Regions from separate parts of the Pseudomonas sp. HC1(2025) genome, predicted to be linked through region 2. Evidence: predicted binding sites of a transcription regulator. Region 2 holds the regulator's gene; the other holds the start of a gene.
The links. The regulator FliA, encoded in region 2, starts transcription of late flagellar genes. The targets are predictions, from matches to a motif close to CTAAAGTTTNNNNNNNNNNNGCCGNTAA.
Positions count from the first base shown of each region.

Region 1: a site for FliA is predicted at 4,888-4,915, ahead of motA (flagellar motor stator protein MotA). Genes of this name have one in related genera too.

Region 1 is NZ_CP196017.1:553,256-560,744, forward strand. Features, by position in the region: gene ACSSVH_RS02320 (AhpA/YtjB family protein) at 1-85, opposite strand, end outside; gene serB (phosphoserine phosphatase SerB) at 219-1,433, shown strand; gene asd (archaetidylserine decarboxylase) at 1,531-2,391, opposite strand; gene ACSSVH_RS02335 (rhodanese-like domain-containing protein) at 2,408-3,223, opposite strand; gene ACSSVH_RS02340 (HDOD domain-containing protein) at 3,281-4,816, opposite strand; gene motA (flagellar motor stator protein MotA) at 4,983-5,834, shown strand; gene motB (flagellar motor protein MotB) at 5,838-6,860, shown strand; gene rsgA (small ribosomal subunit biogenesis GTPase RsgA) at 6,975-7,489, opposite strand, start outside.
Region 2 is NZ_CP196017.1:4,120,810-4,128,298, reverse strand. Features, by position in the region: gene flhF (flagellar biosynthesis GTPase FlhF) at 1-752, shown strand, start outside; gene fleN (flagellar synthesis regulator FleN) at 854-1,687, shown strand; gene fliA (RNA polymerase sigma factor FliA) at 1,684-2,424, shown strand; gene ACSSVH_RS18250 (chemotaxis response regulator CheY) at 2,593-2,967, shown strand; gene ACSSVH_RS18245 (protein phosphatase CheZ) at 2,986-3,774, shown strand; gene ACSSVH_RS18240 (chemotaxis protein CheA) at 3,787-5,997, shown strand; gene ACSSVH_RS18235 (protein-glutamate methylesterase/protein-glutamine glutaminase) at 6,047-7,168, shown strand; gene ACSSVH_RS18230 (flagellar motor protein) at 7,168-7,489, shown strand, end outside.

The sequences.
Region 1 (7,489 bases), 2.3 Mb from region 2:
ATGCGATCGGTACACGGCGGTGGCGCAGTGCCCGGAAGATCAGCAGGAAGAAGTTATCGGTTTTTACTGGCGTGGGCCGGTTCACTTGCGCTCGGCTCTTGGTCCGTGAAGTTGACGCGCAGTATAGCGACAGGCCCAAGACCGGCAAAGCGCTGGCTGTGCCCGATGGTCACTGAAAGTGGGTAGAATGCGGTTTTTTTCCAGCTCGGGGGTGCGCTTTGCGCGAAATTGTCCTGATTAACATCACAGGTGAGGACCGTCCGGGTCTTACCGCAGCCATCACCGGTGTCCTGGCCCAGGGTGGCGTGACCATTCTGGACATCGGCCAGGCCGTGATCCACGACACCCTGTCGTTCGGCATTCTGGTGGAGATTCCAGATACCGAGCAGGCTTCGTCCGTGCTCAAGGACATCCTGTTTACGGCCTATAAGCTGGATCAGCAGGTGCGGTTCACTCCGGTATCCGAAGAGGATTACCAGCACTGGGTGGCCGGCCAAGGCAAGAAACGCCACATCGTCACGCTGCTGACGCGCAAGGTCACCGCCGAACAGTTGCAGCGGGTCAGCTCGATCACCGCGCAATACGGCTTGAACATCGACCATATCGACCGTCTGTCGGGTCGTATGCCGCTGGACATGCCGGCGGACCAGGGCAAGGGCTGTATCGAGTTCTCTGTGCGCGGTGAGCCGGCCGATCCACAGGCCTTGCGCGCCGAGTTCCTTAGCGTCGCCCAGGAACTGAACGTGGATATCGCCTTCCAGGAAGACTCGCTGTTCCGTCGCAATCGCCGCCTGGCGGTGTTCGACATGGACTCGACCCTGATCGAAGCCGAAGTCATCGACGAGTTGGCCAAGGCTGCGGGCGTTGGCGAGCAAGTTTCCCAGATCACTGAACGCGCGATGGCGGGAGAGCTGGACTTTCGCGCCAGCTTCAAGGAGCGCCTGGCGCTGCTCAAGGGCCTGGACGTCAGCGTCCTCGACTCTATCGGCGCCTCCCTGCGCTTGACCGAAGGTGCCGAAACCCTGTTCGCCGAACTCAAGCGCCTGGGCTACAAGACAGCGATCCTTTCGGGCGGCTTTACCTACTTCGCCAAGCAATTGCAGGCCAAGCTGGGCATCGACTATGTGTTCGCCAACGAGCTGGAAGTGGTGGATGGCAAGGTGACGGGCGTGGCGGTCGAGCCGATTGTCGACGCGCAGCGCAAAGCTGATCTGCTACGGGAGCTGGCACACAAGGAAGGTTTACGTCTGGAGCAGACCATTGCGGTCGGCGACGGCGCCAATGACCTGCCGATGCTGGCTATCGCCGGGTTGGGCGTAGCGTTCCGTGCCAAGCCGCTGGTCAAGCAGTCGGCCAAGCAGGCGATTTCGACGTTGGGGTTGGACGGTGTGCTGTATCTGTTGGGCCTGCGCGACCGCGACGGGCAGCTGTAAGCCGAGATCAAAATGTAGGAGCTGGCTTGCCAGCGATAGCGGTGTTGGATTCACCACCGTCATCGCCGGCAAGCCGGCTCCTACAATGAAGGCTGCATCAGGCTTTTGGCAGCGCGATACCCTGGCCCATCTGCACCGGCGTTCCCGCCACCAGTTCTTCAGCCCACTGCACCTGATCCGGCCCAAACAGCACGATAGCGGTCGAACCCAGCTTGAAGCGCCCCAGTTCCGCACCTTTTTCCAGGTGGATCGGTGCACGGGCGGCTTCGTCGTAGCGCACGGTTTTCAGCTCGCGCTTGGGCGGCGTCACCAGCCCGGCCCATACGGTTTCAATCGACGCGACAATCATCGCGCCCACCAATACCACGGCCATCGGGCCGCGTTCGGTATCGAACAGGCAGACAACACGCTCGTTACGCGCAAACAGTTCCGGCACGTTTTCGGCGGTGGTCTGGTTGACCGAGAAAATCCGGCCAGGCACGTAGACCATTTCCCGCAGGGTGCCGGCCAGTGGCATGTGCACGCGGTGGTAGTCCTTCGGCGACAGGTAGATGGTGGCAAAGTCGCCGCCCATGAACGGTGCGGCAACGGCGGCGTCGCCACCGAGCAATTCCAGCACGCTGAAACTGTGGCCCTTGGCCTGGAACACACGACCGTGCTCGATCGGGCCGAGCTGGCTGACGGCGCCGTCTGCCGGGCTCAACACCGCGCCCGGGGTTGGGTCCAGTGGGCGCGCGCCGTCCTTCAGGGCGCGGGTGAAGAAGGCGTTGAAGTGCTCGTAGGCGGTCACGTCTTCAACCAGCGCCTGGGACATATCCACCTGGTAGCGCTTGGCGAACCAGGTGGTGAAGGCATTCTTGAACCAGCGCACACGGCATTCGGCGATGCAGCCGGCCAGGCGCGATAGCAGGTGGTGGGGTAGCAGGTACTGGCTGAGGATAAACAAACGCTTTTTCATGAACTGTCCTTAAACCTTAAATCTCGACGGGGGTGTCGGGGTGGTTGCCCCATTCGCCCCAGGAACCGGCATAACCTTTGACTCGCGGATAACCGAGCGCCTTGGCCACCAGGTAGGTGAAGCCAGAACGGTGGTGAGTCTGGCAGTGGGTAATGATTTCTTTGTCTTTGCTCAGGCCCAGGCCTTCGAGGATCTGCGGCATGTCGCGGCGGATTCGCAGGTTGCGCGCCTTGTCCATGCCCGCCGTCCATTCGAAGTTGACCGCGCCGGGAATATGTCCGCCCTTGGCGGCGAGGACTTTCTCTCCCGAGTATTCCAGCGGCCCGCGTGCATCCCAGATGCCCAGGTCGGCAGCGCCGAGGCGGCTTTGCAGGTATTCGCGGGTGGCGGTGGGCTCGTCGTGCAGGGTCAGGCTGACCGGCCCACCCACGGCGGCGGTTGCCTCGGTGGACACCGGGTGCTGCTCATCCAGCCACGCCAGCAGGCCGCCATCGAGGTAGTGATACTTTTTGTGGCCGATCACGTCGAGCAGCCAGATAAAGCGCCCGGCCCAGCCGCCGCCTTCGTCGTCGTACACCACGTAGGTGGCGTCCGGAGTGTGGCCCAGTTCGCCGAACAGCTTCTCCAGGTCGGCCTTGGCCGGCAGCAGCCCCGGTGCCGGAGGCTGGCCCAGTTGGGTGCGTTTGGGATCAACAAAGTGCGCGCCGGGGATATGCCCCTGGGCATAACGGGCGGCGCTGGTGAGGTCCACCAGAATCAACGGCTCGGCGGCGAGGCGGCCAAGCAGGTCGCTGGGCTCGATCACCAGCGGCAAGCCAGAAAAGTCAGGCATGTGAGGTCTCCCGGGCACTAGGTTGGGCGATAAAAGAGGGCGATTGTAACGCAAGCATCAGGTGGTGCGGTTGGTAAAGCAGTGCAGGGCTTTCTCGATGCATTGGGCGGTTTTACCGAAGGCCTGCACGGTGGTTTCGGAGAACGGCCCGCCACCCTGGTCGGCCACCATCAGCATCACCACCCGGCCGTTACAGCTCAGGGAGCGCAACAGCAGGTGCTCGCCGACAAACAGGCGACGCAATGAGGCCGGCAGCAGTGCCGCGAATTGCGCGTGATTGTCCGGGTTAAGGCGCACCTGCGCAGACTTCTCCAGCAGGCGTTGCAGCAGCGTGCTTTGTGCGGTTTCAAGGCTCAGGTTGGCGGCGTCCTTGGGCAGGCCATCGACCTGATGCACGCGCAGCGTGGTCAAGGCCTTGTCGGCCATCAGCAACATGACGCGCTGCATGCCACTGGCCACCAGGGCCTCCTTGGCACAGGTGGTCAGGTGCATGGCGTTGGCGAAGCGGCTGGGCTCCACCAACAGTTCGCTGCAGCGCTTGCGCCAGACCGCCAGGGATTCGGCGGTGGGCGGCGGTGCTGGCAGCAGGCCGCGATGCATCCGCTGCACATGCCACGGCCAGATCAGTGCCAACGCTGGGTGCCAGAGACCGGCGGTCAAGGTATGGCGGGCGCTGATGGCTGCCTGCTGGTGCACCTGTTGCTGCACATCGGCCAGCGGTTGTTGCAGGTACAGTGCGGTGAGGTACTGCCAGCGCTGGGTGTGCGGGCAGGTCCAGGACTCCTGCGCTGCCAGCGCCATGCCATTGGCCAGCAGCACGGTGTTGGCCGGCTGGTTCAGCCAGCGCCGCAGCGCTGGGTCGTCATCGAGTTTTTGCTGCTGGCTCAAGGGCGCTTCATCGCGGGCGATGTGCAGGGCCTTGACCAGCAAGCGTTGTTCCTTGAGCAGCAGTTGGTAGCCCTGGGACACCCAGATCGGCAAGCGCCAGGCCTCGGTCAGCCCCAGGCACAGTTCCAGCAGGCGCACGCCGAACAGTTCCTGCTCGACCTTGCGTGCCGATTGGCCCTTGTGGATCACCCGCAGTTCCCATTCTTCCAAAAGCTTTGGGTAGGCCACGGCCATCGGCCACAGCGGCGAGAGAAACAGCAGGCTGCCCCAATGAATGTCCTGCCACAGGCGCGCCAGGCGGCTGGCGAACAGGCCATTGGCTTGTTGCGAGGCGTGCTGGCTGATCAGTTGCAGTTGACGCAGGGCCACGGGGATTTCATTGAGCGGCACCGACGGCAGGCGCACGAGCAGTTCTTCGGTGCGCTTGAGGCCGAGGCGGTTGATCGCCACTTCAAGGTTTTCTGCAGGCTCTGCCAGGCTGCCGTGGGCCTGGTTGTTGGCTTCGCGCATAACGCTCAGGACTAGCGCCGGGCTGTCTTGCATCAGCTCCGCAATATCTCGCAACGAACGGCGGCTGTCGCCGATGGCCTTGCACACCGCAACGTGGCTCGCTTGCGGGACGGGCAGGTGCACCTCGTCCAGACGCTTGATCCAGCCAGCCAGGGAGTTGGGTTTTGCAGTTGGGACTGTCGTTTCGTTTGCCATGATTGGGGCGCGATCATCACTTGCGGTCAACACGCCCGGAGTGGGCCGAACTGGCTTTTCGCCTTAACGGGCTATAGTCTGGCGCAGTTTTGCCGATAAGTAGAAGAAGAGTTTTTAGATCTTCCGAATATGTCCATGAACCCGACGGCGCAAGTACTCATCCCCTATGGCTAAAATTATCGGCATCATCGTCGTCATCGCAAGCGTGCTCGGCGGATACGTTCTGTCCCACGGTAAAATTGCTGCGCTGATCCAGCCCTTCGAAGTGCTGATCATCGGCGGTGCGGCGTTTGGCGCTTTCCTGCAGGCTAACCCAGGCTACATGACCATGCACGTGGTCAAAAAGTCGCTGGGCATGTTCAGCTCGCGCTTTTCCCACACGTTCTATCTGGAAGTGCTGGGCCTGGTCTACGAGATCCTCAACAAGAGCCGCCGCGAAGGCATGATGGCCATTGAGGCAGATATCGAGGACGCTGCAGCGAGCCCGATTTTCGCCAAGTACCCGGCCGTGCTCAAGGATGAGCGCATGACCGCCTACATCTGCGACTACCTGCGCATCATGTCCTCCGGCAACATGGCCCCGCACGAGCTGGAAGGCCTGTTCGACATGGAGCTGTTCAGCTTGAAAGAAGAGCTGGAGCACCCGTCCCACGCCGTGACCGGCATCGCCGACGGCATGCCCGGTTTCGGTATTGTCGCGGCGGTACTGGGTATCGTGGTGACCATGGCGTCCCTGGGCGAGGGCGACCAGGCGGCCATCGGTATGCACGTAGGCGCGGCGCTGGTGGGGACCTTCTTCGGTATTCTCGCGGCCTATGGTTTCTTTGGCCCGCTGGCCACCTCCCTGGCCCACGATGCCAAGGAAGAGCTGAATATCTACGAAGCGATCAAGGCGTCGCTGGTGGCTTCGGCTTCCGGTATGCCGCCGTCCCTGGCCGTGGAATTCGGGCGCAAGGTGCTGTATCCGAAGCACCGCCCGAGCTTTGCCGAGCTGGAACAAGCAGTTCGCGGTCGCTAAGCCATGGAAAACAACCAGCCAATCATCATCAAGCGCGTCAAGCGCTTCGCTGCCGGGCACCACGGCGGCGCCTGGAAAATCGCCTTCGCCGACTTTGCGACGGCGATGATGGCGTTCTTCCTGGTGCTGTGGCTGATGTCCACTGCGACGCCGGAACAGAAGATCGCCATCGCCGGTTATTTCAAGGATCCCATCGGCTTCTCCGAGAGTGGCACGCCGTTTGTGATCGACCTGGGTGGTTCGCCAGAATTGGCTCCCGAGCGCACCATCAACCCGGAAGTCCAGACCGAAGCGCCCCAGAAAAACATCCCGATCGAACGCCAGACCGTCGAGAGCATGGCCGAACAGGTCGAGCAGGAGCGCCTGGAGTTGTTGCTGCAAGAGCTGCAGAACAAGGTCGACGAGAACCCGCAACTGCAAAAATTCAAGGATCAGATCCACTTCGAGATCACCCCGGACGGCCTGCGTATCCAGATCATGGATGACGCCAATCGACCGATGTTCGACTCTGGCAGTGCGCGTCTCAAGCCCTACTTCGAAGACATCTTGCTGGCCATGGCCGACACCATCAAGGCGGTGCCGAACAAGATCAGCGTCAGCGGCCATACCGATGCCAAGCCGTATTCGGGCCTGGGCGATTTCGGTAACTGGGAACTGTCCGCCAACCGCGCCAATGCCGCCCGCCGCGCCCTGGTGGCTGGCAGTTACCCAGACACCCAGGTGGCGCGCGTGGTGGGCTTTGCTTCATCGCAGTTGTTTGATACCCAGGACCCATTCAACCCGATCAACCGGCGCATCGACATCGTGGTGCTGACCAAAAAAGCCCAGCGCGCCATCGAAGGCGAGCAGGGCACTCCACCGCCAGTGCCGACCCAGGGCGAGGGCGCTCCGGGTGAAGTCCCGGTGGACCCGAACGCCCTGCCACCCGAGCAGCAGCCGTTGCCGGCCCATGAGCTGCGCCAGAAGCTGAATTTGTTTGATGAGGGTGGGGTGAAGGCTCCCGGAGAAGCCCCGGCCGGTAGCTGATGCGGCTTAGGTGGGAGCGAGCTTGCTCGCGATAGCATCACCTCGGTGCATCAGTTGCACCGAGTTATCTGCATCGCGGGCAAGCCCGCTCCCACACAAGCGCGTACCTACGACTTAATAGCTGCTTTCCGGCAAGCTGGCGATGATCGAGCGATAGCTGTTCATCCGTTGTTGCTGCACGCGCCCGTCTTCCAGGGCCTTGAGCAAGGCGCAGCCTGGCTCGCGGTCGTGCTTGCAGTCGCGAAAGCGACAAGTGCCGATCAGGTCGTTGAACTCGATGAAACCCGCTTCGACATCAGCACGGCTGACGTGGCCCAGGCCGAACTCACGGATGCCGGGGGAGTCGATCAACTCGCCACCGCCCGGGAAGTGGAACAGACGCGCGGTGGTGGTGGTGTGCGTGCCCTGGCCGGACAGTTCCGACAGCGGGCCGACGCGGGTCTCGACTTCCGGCAGCAGGCTGTTGACCAAAGACGACTTGCCCACGCCCGACTGGCCGACGAACACGCTGATGCGCCCGTCCAACTGTTGTTGCAGCTGTTCCATGCCGTTGCCATGGTGCGCCGAGACTTCCAGCACCGGGTAGCCCAGCTGCCGATACACCGCGAGCAATGTATTGAGCGCCGGGG
Region 2 (7,489 bases):
TAGAAGAGCCTCGCCAGGCCTGGCGCATGTTGCTGGCGCACCTGGCGCGGATGATCCAGACCCCGGAAATCGAACCCCTTGAAGAAGGTGGCGTGATTGCCATGGTCGGCCCTGCCGGCATGGGCAAGACCACCACCCTGGCCAAGCTGGCCGCCCGTTATGTCCTCAAGTACGGCGCCCATAACATTGCGCTGGTGAGCATGGACAGCTACCGCATCGGTGCCCAGGAACAGCTCAAGACCCTGGGCCGGATCCTCAATGTGCCGGTGACCCATGTCGACCCGGGCCAGTCCCTGGCCAACGCCCTCGACCCGCTGCTGCGCAAGCGCGTGGTGCTGATCGATACCGCTGGCCTGCAAGCCAGCGACCCGGCATTGCGCATGCAACTGGAAAGCCTGGCCGGGCGCGGGATCAAGTCGAAAAATTACCTGGTACTTGCAACAACCAGCCAGAAACAGGTTCTGACTGCTGCGTACCACAGCTACAAACGTTGTGGGCTGGCCGGTTGCATCCTGACTAAGCTGGATGAAACCGCAAGCCTGGGCGAAGTGTTGAGCCTTGCCATCAGCCATGAATTACCGGTCGCCTACCTGACCGACGGGCCGCGGATCCCGGATGACTTGCATCTGCCGCGCCGTCATCAGTTGGTCAGCCGCGCGGTCAGTGTGCAAATGCAGGACGAACCCAGTGAAGAGGCGATGGCGGATATGTTCGCCGACCTCTATCACAACCCAGCCAAGCGGGTCGGCTGAACGGCAACATGCAACACAGTGCAATGTACCTACATCGATGGTCTGCTACCGCGGCCACCCTATGTAGCCTGCGGCTAAGCAAGACAAGGTAAAGAAAGAACATGGGCAGCATGCATCCCGTACAGGTGATCGCGGTGACCGGCGGCAAAGGTGGCGTCGGGAAAACTAACGTGTCAGTGAATTTGTCCCTGGCCCTGGCAGAGCTTGGCCGCCGCGTCATGCTGCTGGATGCCGACCTGGGCCTGGCGAACGTTGACGTTCTGCTGGGACTGACGCCCAAACATACCCTGGCCGATGTCATTGAAGGCCGCTGTGAGCTGCGCGACGTGCTGTTGCAGGGGCCTGGGGGGATTCGTATCGTCCCGGCCGCCTCCGGCACCCAGAGCATGGTGCATCTGAGCCCGGCGCAGCACGCCGGCCTGATCCAGGCCTTCAGTGATATCGGCGACAACCTCGACGTGCTGGTGATCGACACTGCCGCCGGGATCGGCGAGTCCGTGGTCAGCTTCGTGCGCGCCGCGCAAGAAGTATTGCTGGTGGTCTGCGACGAACCCACCTCGATCACCGACGCCTACGCCCTGATCAAACTGCTCAACCGCGACTACGGCATGAACCGCTTCCGCGTGCTTGCCAACATGGCCCAGAGCCCGCAAGAAGGGCGCAACCTGTTCGCCAAGTTGACCAAGGTCACGGATCGCTTCCTCGATGTCGCCTTACAATACGTCGGCGCAGTTCCCTATGACGAGTGTGTGCGCAAGGCTGTGCAAAAGCAGCGTGCAGTCTATGAAGCGTTCCCTCGTTCGAAATGCGCGTTGGCGTTCAAGGCAATTGCTCAGAAGGTCGATACCTGGCCACTGCCCGCCAATCCCCGGGGGCATCTGGAGTTTTTCGTCGAGCGATTGGTGCATCAGACGAGTGCGGGACCGGTGCTATGACAGCCAGCGGCTACAACCTTTACAAAAAATCAGCGCGTGACAGCCAGGGCGAATTGATCGAGCGCTATGCGCCCCTGGTCAAGCGCATTGCCTACCACCTGCTGGCACGCCTGCCCGCCAGTGTCCAGGTCGAAGACCTGATCCAGGCGGGGATGATCGGCCTGCTCGAAGTGTCGACCAAGTACGACGCGAGCAAGGGTGCGAGTTTCGAGACGTATGCGGGTATCCGTATCCGTGGCGCGATGCTCGATGAAGTGCGTAAAGGTGATTGGGCGCCGCGTTCGGTCCACCGCAATACCCGGATGGTGAGTGACGCAATTCGCTCAATTGAAGCAAAAACCGGTCGAGACGCTAAAGATCACGAAGTTGCGGCCGAACTCCAATTGAGTCTCGACGATTACTACGGGATTTTGAACGATACCTTGGGCAGCCGCCTGTTCAGTTTCGACGACCTGCTGCAGGACGGCGAACATGAAGGGCTGCACGAGGATGGCGCGAGCGCTCACCAGGAGCCTTCACGCGACCTGGAAGATGAACGCTTCCAGGGCGCCCTGGCAGAGGCGATTGCCAATCTGCCGGAACGTGAGCGGCTGGTGTTGGCGCTGTACTACGACGAAGAGCTGAACCTCAAGGAAATCGGTGAGGTCCTGGGGGTCAGCGAATCGCGGGTCAGCCAGCTACATAGCCAATGCGCGGCCCGCTTGCGGGGGCGTTTGGGAGAGTGGCGAGCGCGCTGACAGGCAGTGTGGGGACAGTGCGAACGATAACCGCCACGGCGCAAGCCCGGCGGGAGCGGCCCGTGATGTGCCCCAGCAGTCCTTTTTGTGTAATGCCTGTTGAATGATATGGCGCGCCCAGGTGCTGGACGCGTTTAAGACTGCTTGGAGGTCGAATTGGACAAGAACATGAAAATCCTCATCGTTGATGACTTCTCAACGATGCGGCGGATCATAAAAAACCTGTTGCGTGACCTTGGGTTCACTAACACGGTCGAGGCGGATGACGGCATTACGGCGATTCCGATCCTCAACAGCGGGAGCATCGACTTTCTGGTAACCGACTGGAACATGCCTGGCATGACCGGTATCGATCTGCTGCGCCACGTGCGCGCTGATGAAAAGCTGCGCAGCCTGCCTGTGCTGATGGTGACCGCTGAAGCCAAGCGTGAACAGATCATCGAAGCCGCCCAGGCCGGGGTCAACGGCTACGTGGTCAAGCCATTCACTGCACTGGCCTTGAAAGAGAAGATTGAAAAAATCTTCGAACGCATCGGTCATTGATGCTGCCACGGGGGAGCTATGGAGCATAAAGAATCATCGCAGGCCGACTTTGAGTCGACCCTGAAAAAACATGCTCACCAACTCGTCGAAAGCCTGGAAAAAGGCCAGTTCGGCGACGCAGTGCAGTTGATCCATGAGCTCAACCAGACCCGCGACCGCGGCCTGTATCAGGAAGTGGGCAAGCTCACCCGTGAGTTGCACAGTGCGATCGTCAATTTCCAGATCGACCCGCACATGCCCCAGGCCGAGGAAATCTCGCAGATCACCGATGCCACCGAACGCCTGTCCTATGTGGTCAGGCTGACTGAGGCGGCAGCCAATCGCACCATGGACCTGGTGGAAAACGCCACGCCCCTGGTGAACGGCATGGCCAATGAGGCCAAGGCGTTGAGCGCTGACTGGGGTCGCTTCATGCGGCGCGAAGTGGGTGCTGAAGAATTTCGCGAGCTGGCGCGCCGGGTCGAGGGTTTCCTGTCACGCAGCGAGCAGGAAAACCGCACGGTTTCCAGCAACCTCAATGACATCCTGCTGGCCCAGGACTACCAGGACCTGACCGGCCAGGTGATCAAGCGCGTGACCCTGCTGGTCACCGAAGTGGAAAGCAACCTGCTCAAACTGGTGCTGATGGCCGGTCAGGTCGACCGTTTTGCCGGCATCGAACACGACCGCGAAGCGATCCTCTCGGAAAAAGATCCACAAAAACACCTCGCCAAGGGTGAAGGTCCGCAGATTCATGCCGATAAACGTGAAGACGTTATGTCAGGTCAAGATGACGTAGACGATTTGCTGTCCAGTTTAGGCTTCTAAGGAGCACGCAATATGAGCTTCGGCGCCGATGAAGAAATCCTTCAGGATTTCCTTGTAGAGGCCGGCGAAATTCTAGAGCAGTTGTCCGAGCAACTGGTCGAGCTGGAAAGCCGACCGGATGATGCGAACCTGCTCAATGCAATTTTTCGCGGTTTTCACACTGTAAAAGGGGGCGCCGGCTTCCTCCAGCTCCATGAGCTGGTGGAGTGCTGCCACATCGCCGAAAACGTGTTCGACATCCTGCGCAAGGGTGAGCGTCACGTTGATTCGGAATTGATGGACGTGATCCTCGAAGCCCTGGACGCGGTCAACGGCATGTTCAATGAAGTGCGCGAACGCGCACCGATTACGGCTGCCACCCCGGAACTGCTGGCCGCCCTGGCGCGCCTGGCAGAGCCTGCCGCTGTATCTGCCGCCCCGGTGGTTGAGGCGGCGCCTGAGCCGGTGGCTGAGCCCGACGTTACCGACAGCGAATTCGAACAACTGCTGGACTCCCTCAATGCCGTCAAGGCCGAGGCACAAGCACCGGCAGCGGCTGCGCCGGCCATGGTGCCGACCAGCGAAGACATCACCGACGCCGAGTTCGAGTCATTGCTCGACCAGTTGCACGGCAAGGGCCAGTTCGCCCCGGACGCCGTGGCAGCCACACCGGCGCCTGTGGAGCCGGCAGCGCCAGCGGCCAGCACCGACATTACCGACGACGAATTTGAAGCACTGCTGGATCAGTTGCACGGCAAAGGCTCGTTTGCCGCCGATGCCCTGCCGGCAGTCGCTGCGGCGGTTGCACCTGCCGCTGCCACGCCTGCTGCTGCGGCACCGGCGGCGGATGGCCTGATCACCGACCATGAATTTGAATCCCTGCTCGACGAATTGCACGGCAAGGGCAAGTTCTCCGAAGTAGCGCCTGGCGCCGCAGCCACCGCGACCGCCACCGCAGCGGTGGCCAAGCCGGCACCCGCTGCCGCCAAGGCTGCTGCACCGGCTGCGGCCCGTGCCGCCGCCCCGGCGCCAGCCCGCGCGCCGGCAGCTGCCGAGAAAGCCCCGGCCAGTGAAGCCGAAACCACCGTGCGGGTCGATACCGCGCGCCTGGACGACATCATGAACATGGTCGGCGAACTGGTGCTGGTGCGTAACCGCCTGGTGCGCCTGGGCCTGAACAGCGGCGACGAAGCCATGCAAAAGGCCGTGTCGAACCTCGACGTGGTCACTGCCGACCTGCAGACCGCGGTGATGAAGACGCGCATGCAGCCGATCAAGAAGGTTTTCGGGCGCTTCCCGCGCCTGGTCCGTGACTTGGCCCGGCAGTTGAAGAAAGAGATCGCCCTGGAACTGGTGGGCGAAGAAACCGACCTCGACAAAAACCTTGTCGAGGCCCTGGCCGACCCGCTGGTCCACTTGGTGCGCAACGCGGTCGACCACGGTGTGGAAACCCCCGAAGAGCGCGAAGCCAGCGGCAAGCCGCGCCTGGGCAAAGTGATCCTGGCCGCCGAACAGGAAGGCGACCATATCCTGCTGTCGATCACCGATGACGGCAAAGGCATGGACTCCAATATCCTGCGCGGTATCGCGGTCAAGCGCGGCGTCATGGACAAGGACGCCGCCGACCGCCTCACCGACACTGAGTGCTACAACCTGATTTTTGCCCCGGGCTTCTCGACCAAGACCGAGATTTCCGACGTGTCCGGCCGTGGCGTGGGCATGGACGTGGTGAAGACCAAGATCAGCCAGCTCAACGGCTCGATCAATATCTACTCGACCAAGGGCCAGGGCTCGAAGATCGTCATCAAGGTGCCGTTGACCCTGGCGATCATGCCGACCCTGATGGTGATGCTGGGCAACCAGGCGTTCGCCTTCCCGCTGGTCAACGTCAACGAAATCTTCCACCTCGACCTGTCGCGCACCAATGTGGTCGATGGTCAGGAAGTGGTGATTGTGCGGGACAAGGCCCTGCCGCTGTTCTACCTCAAGCGTTGGCTGGTGGCGTCCGCCGCTCATGAAGAGCAGCGCGAAGGCCACGTGGTGATCCTGTCCGTGGGCACCCAGCGTATCGGCTTTGTCGTCGATCAACTGGTTGGCCAGGAAGAAGTGGTCATCAAGCCATTGGGCAAGATGCTGCAAGGAACGCCAGGCATGTCGGGTGCGACCATTACCGGTGACGGTCGGATCGCGCTGATTCTCGATGTTCCGAGCATGCTCAAGCGTTACGCCGCACGGCGTATTTGATTCGGCCCGGGCAGGGCGGTTGTCCCTCGCCCGGCCTAACGGAGTGGTTATGGTAGTCAAGGTTCTGGTGGTGGACGATTCGGGTTTCTTCCGCCGCCGCGTCTCGGAAATTCTTTCAGCGGATTCCAACATCCAGGTGGTCGGAACGGCCACCAACGGCAAAGAGGCGATTGATCAGGCCCTGGCATTGAAGCCGGACGTGATCACCATGGACTACGAGATGCCGATGATGGATGGCATCACCGCCGTGCGCCACATCATGCAGCGTTGCCCGACCCCGGTCTTGATGTTCTCGTCGCTGACCCACGAAGGCGCCCGAGTGACCCTCGACGCGCTGGACGCTGGCGCCGTGGACTTCCTGCCGAAGAATTTCGAAGACATCTCGCGCAACCCGGAAAAGGTCAAGCAGATGCTCTGCGAGAAGGTGCACAGCATCTCGCGCAGCAACCGCAGCAGCTTCCGCGCGCCGGTGGCTCCCGCCCCGGTAGCGGCGCCGGCACCGACCAGCAGCAGTTTCGGGCGCCCGGCCCCAGCCCCGGTGGCACGGCCTGCCGTGGCCCCGGCGCGTACAGCAGCGCCGAGTCCGGCCTCGCCTGCGCCCAAGCGCAAGGCCTACAAACTGGTGGCGATCGGGACCTCCACCGGCGGCCCGGTGGCCTTGCAGCGGGTCTTGACCCAGTTGCCGGCCAACTTCCCCGCGCCCATCGTGCTCATCCAGCACATGCCCGCCGCATTCACCAAGGCCTTTGCCGAGCGCCTGGACAAGCTGTGCCGCATCAGCGTCAAGGAAGCCGAAGACGGCGACATTCTGCGTCCGGGCCTGGCGTTGCTGGCCCCAGGTGGCAAGCAAATGATGGTCGACGGTCGCGGCGCGGTGAAAATCCTGCCGGGTGACGAGCGTCTGAACTACAAGCCGTGCGTGGATATCACCTTCGGTTCGGCGGCCAAGTCCTACGGCGACAAAGTTCTGGCGGTGGTCCTCACCGGCATGGGCGCCGACGGTCGCGAAGGCGCACGCCTGCTCAAGCAGGGCGGCAGCTCGATCTGGGCCCAGGATGAAGCCAGCTGCGTGATCTATGGCATGCCCATGGCCATCGTCAAGGCCGACCTGGCCGACGCGGTCTACAGCCTGGATGACATCGGCAAGCATCTGGTGGAGGCCTGTCACTGATGGATGTGTTGAGCCTGGTTGGGATTCTTCTGGCGTTTGTCGCCATTATTGGCGGCAACTACCTGGAAGGCGGCCATCTTGGCGCCCTGGCCAATGGTCCGGCAGCGTTGATCGTGATCGGCGGCACCGTCGGCGCGGCGCTTTTGCAGTCGCCCCTGAGCTCGTTCAAGCGGGCGATGCAGATCCTGGTGTGGATCATTTTCCCGCCGCGCGTGGATTTGGCCGGCGGCATCGACCGCGTGGTCAACTGGAGCCTTACCGCGCGCAAGGAAGGCCTGCTGGGCCTTGAAGGCGTGGCCGATGCCGAGCCCGACAGCTACG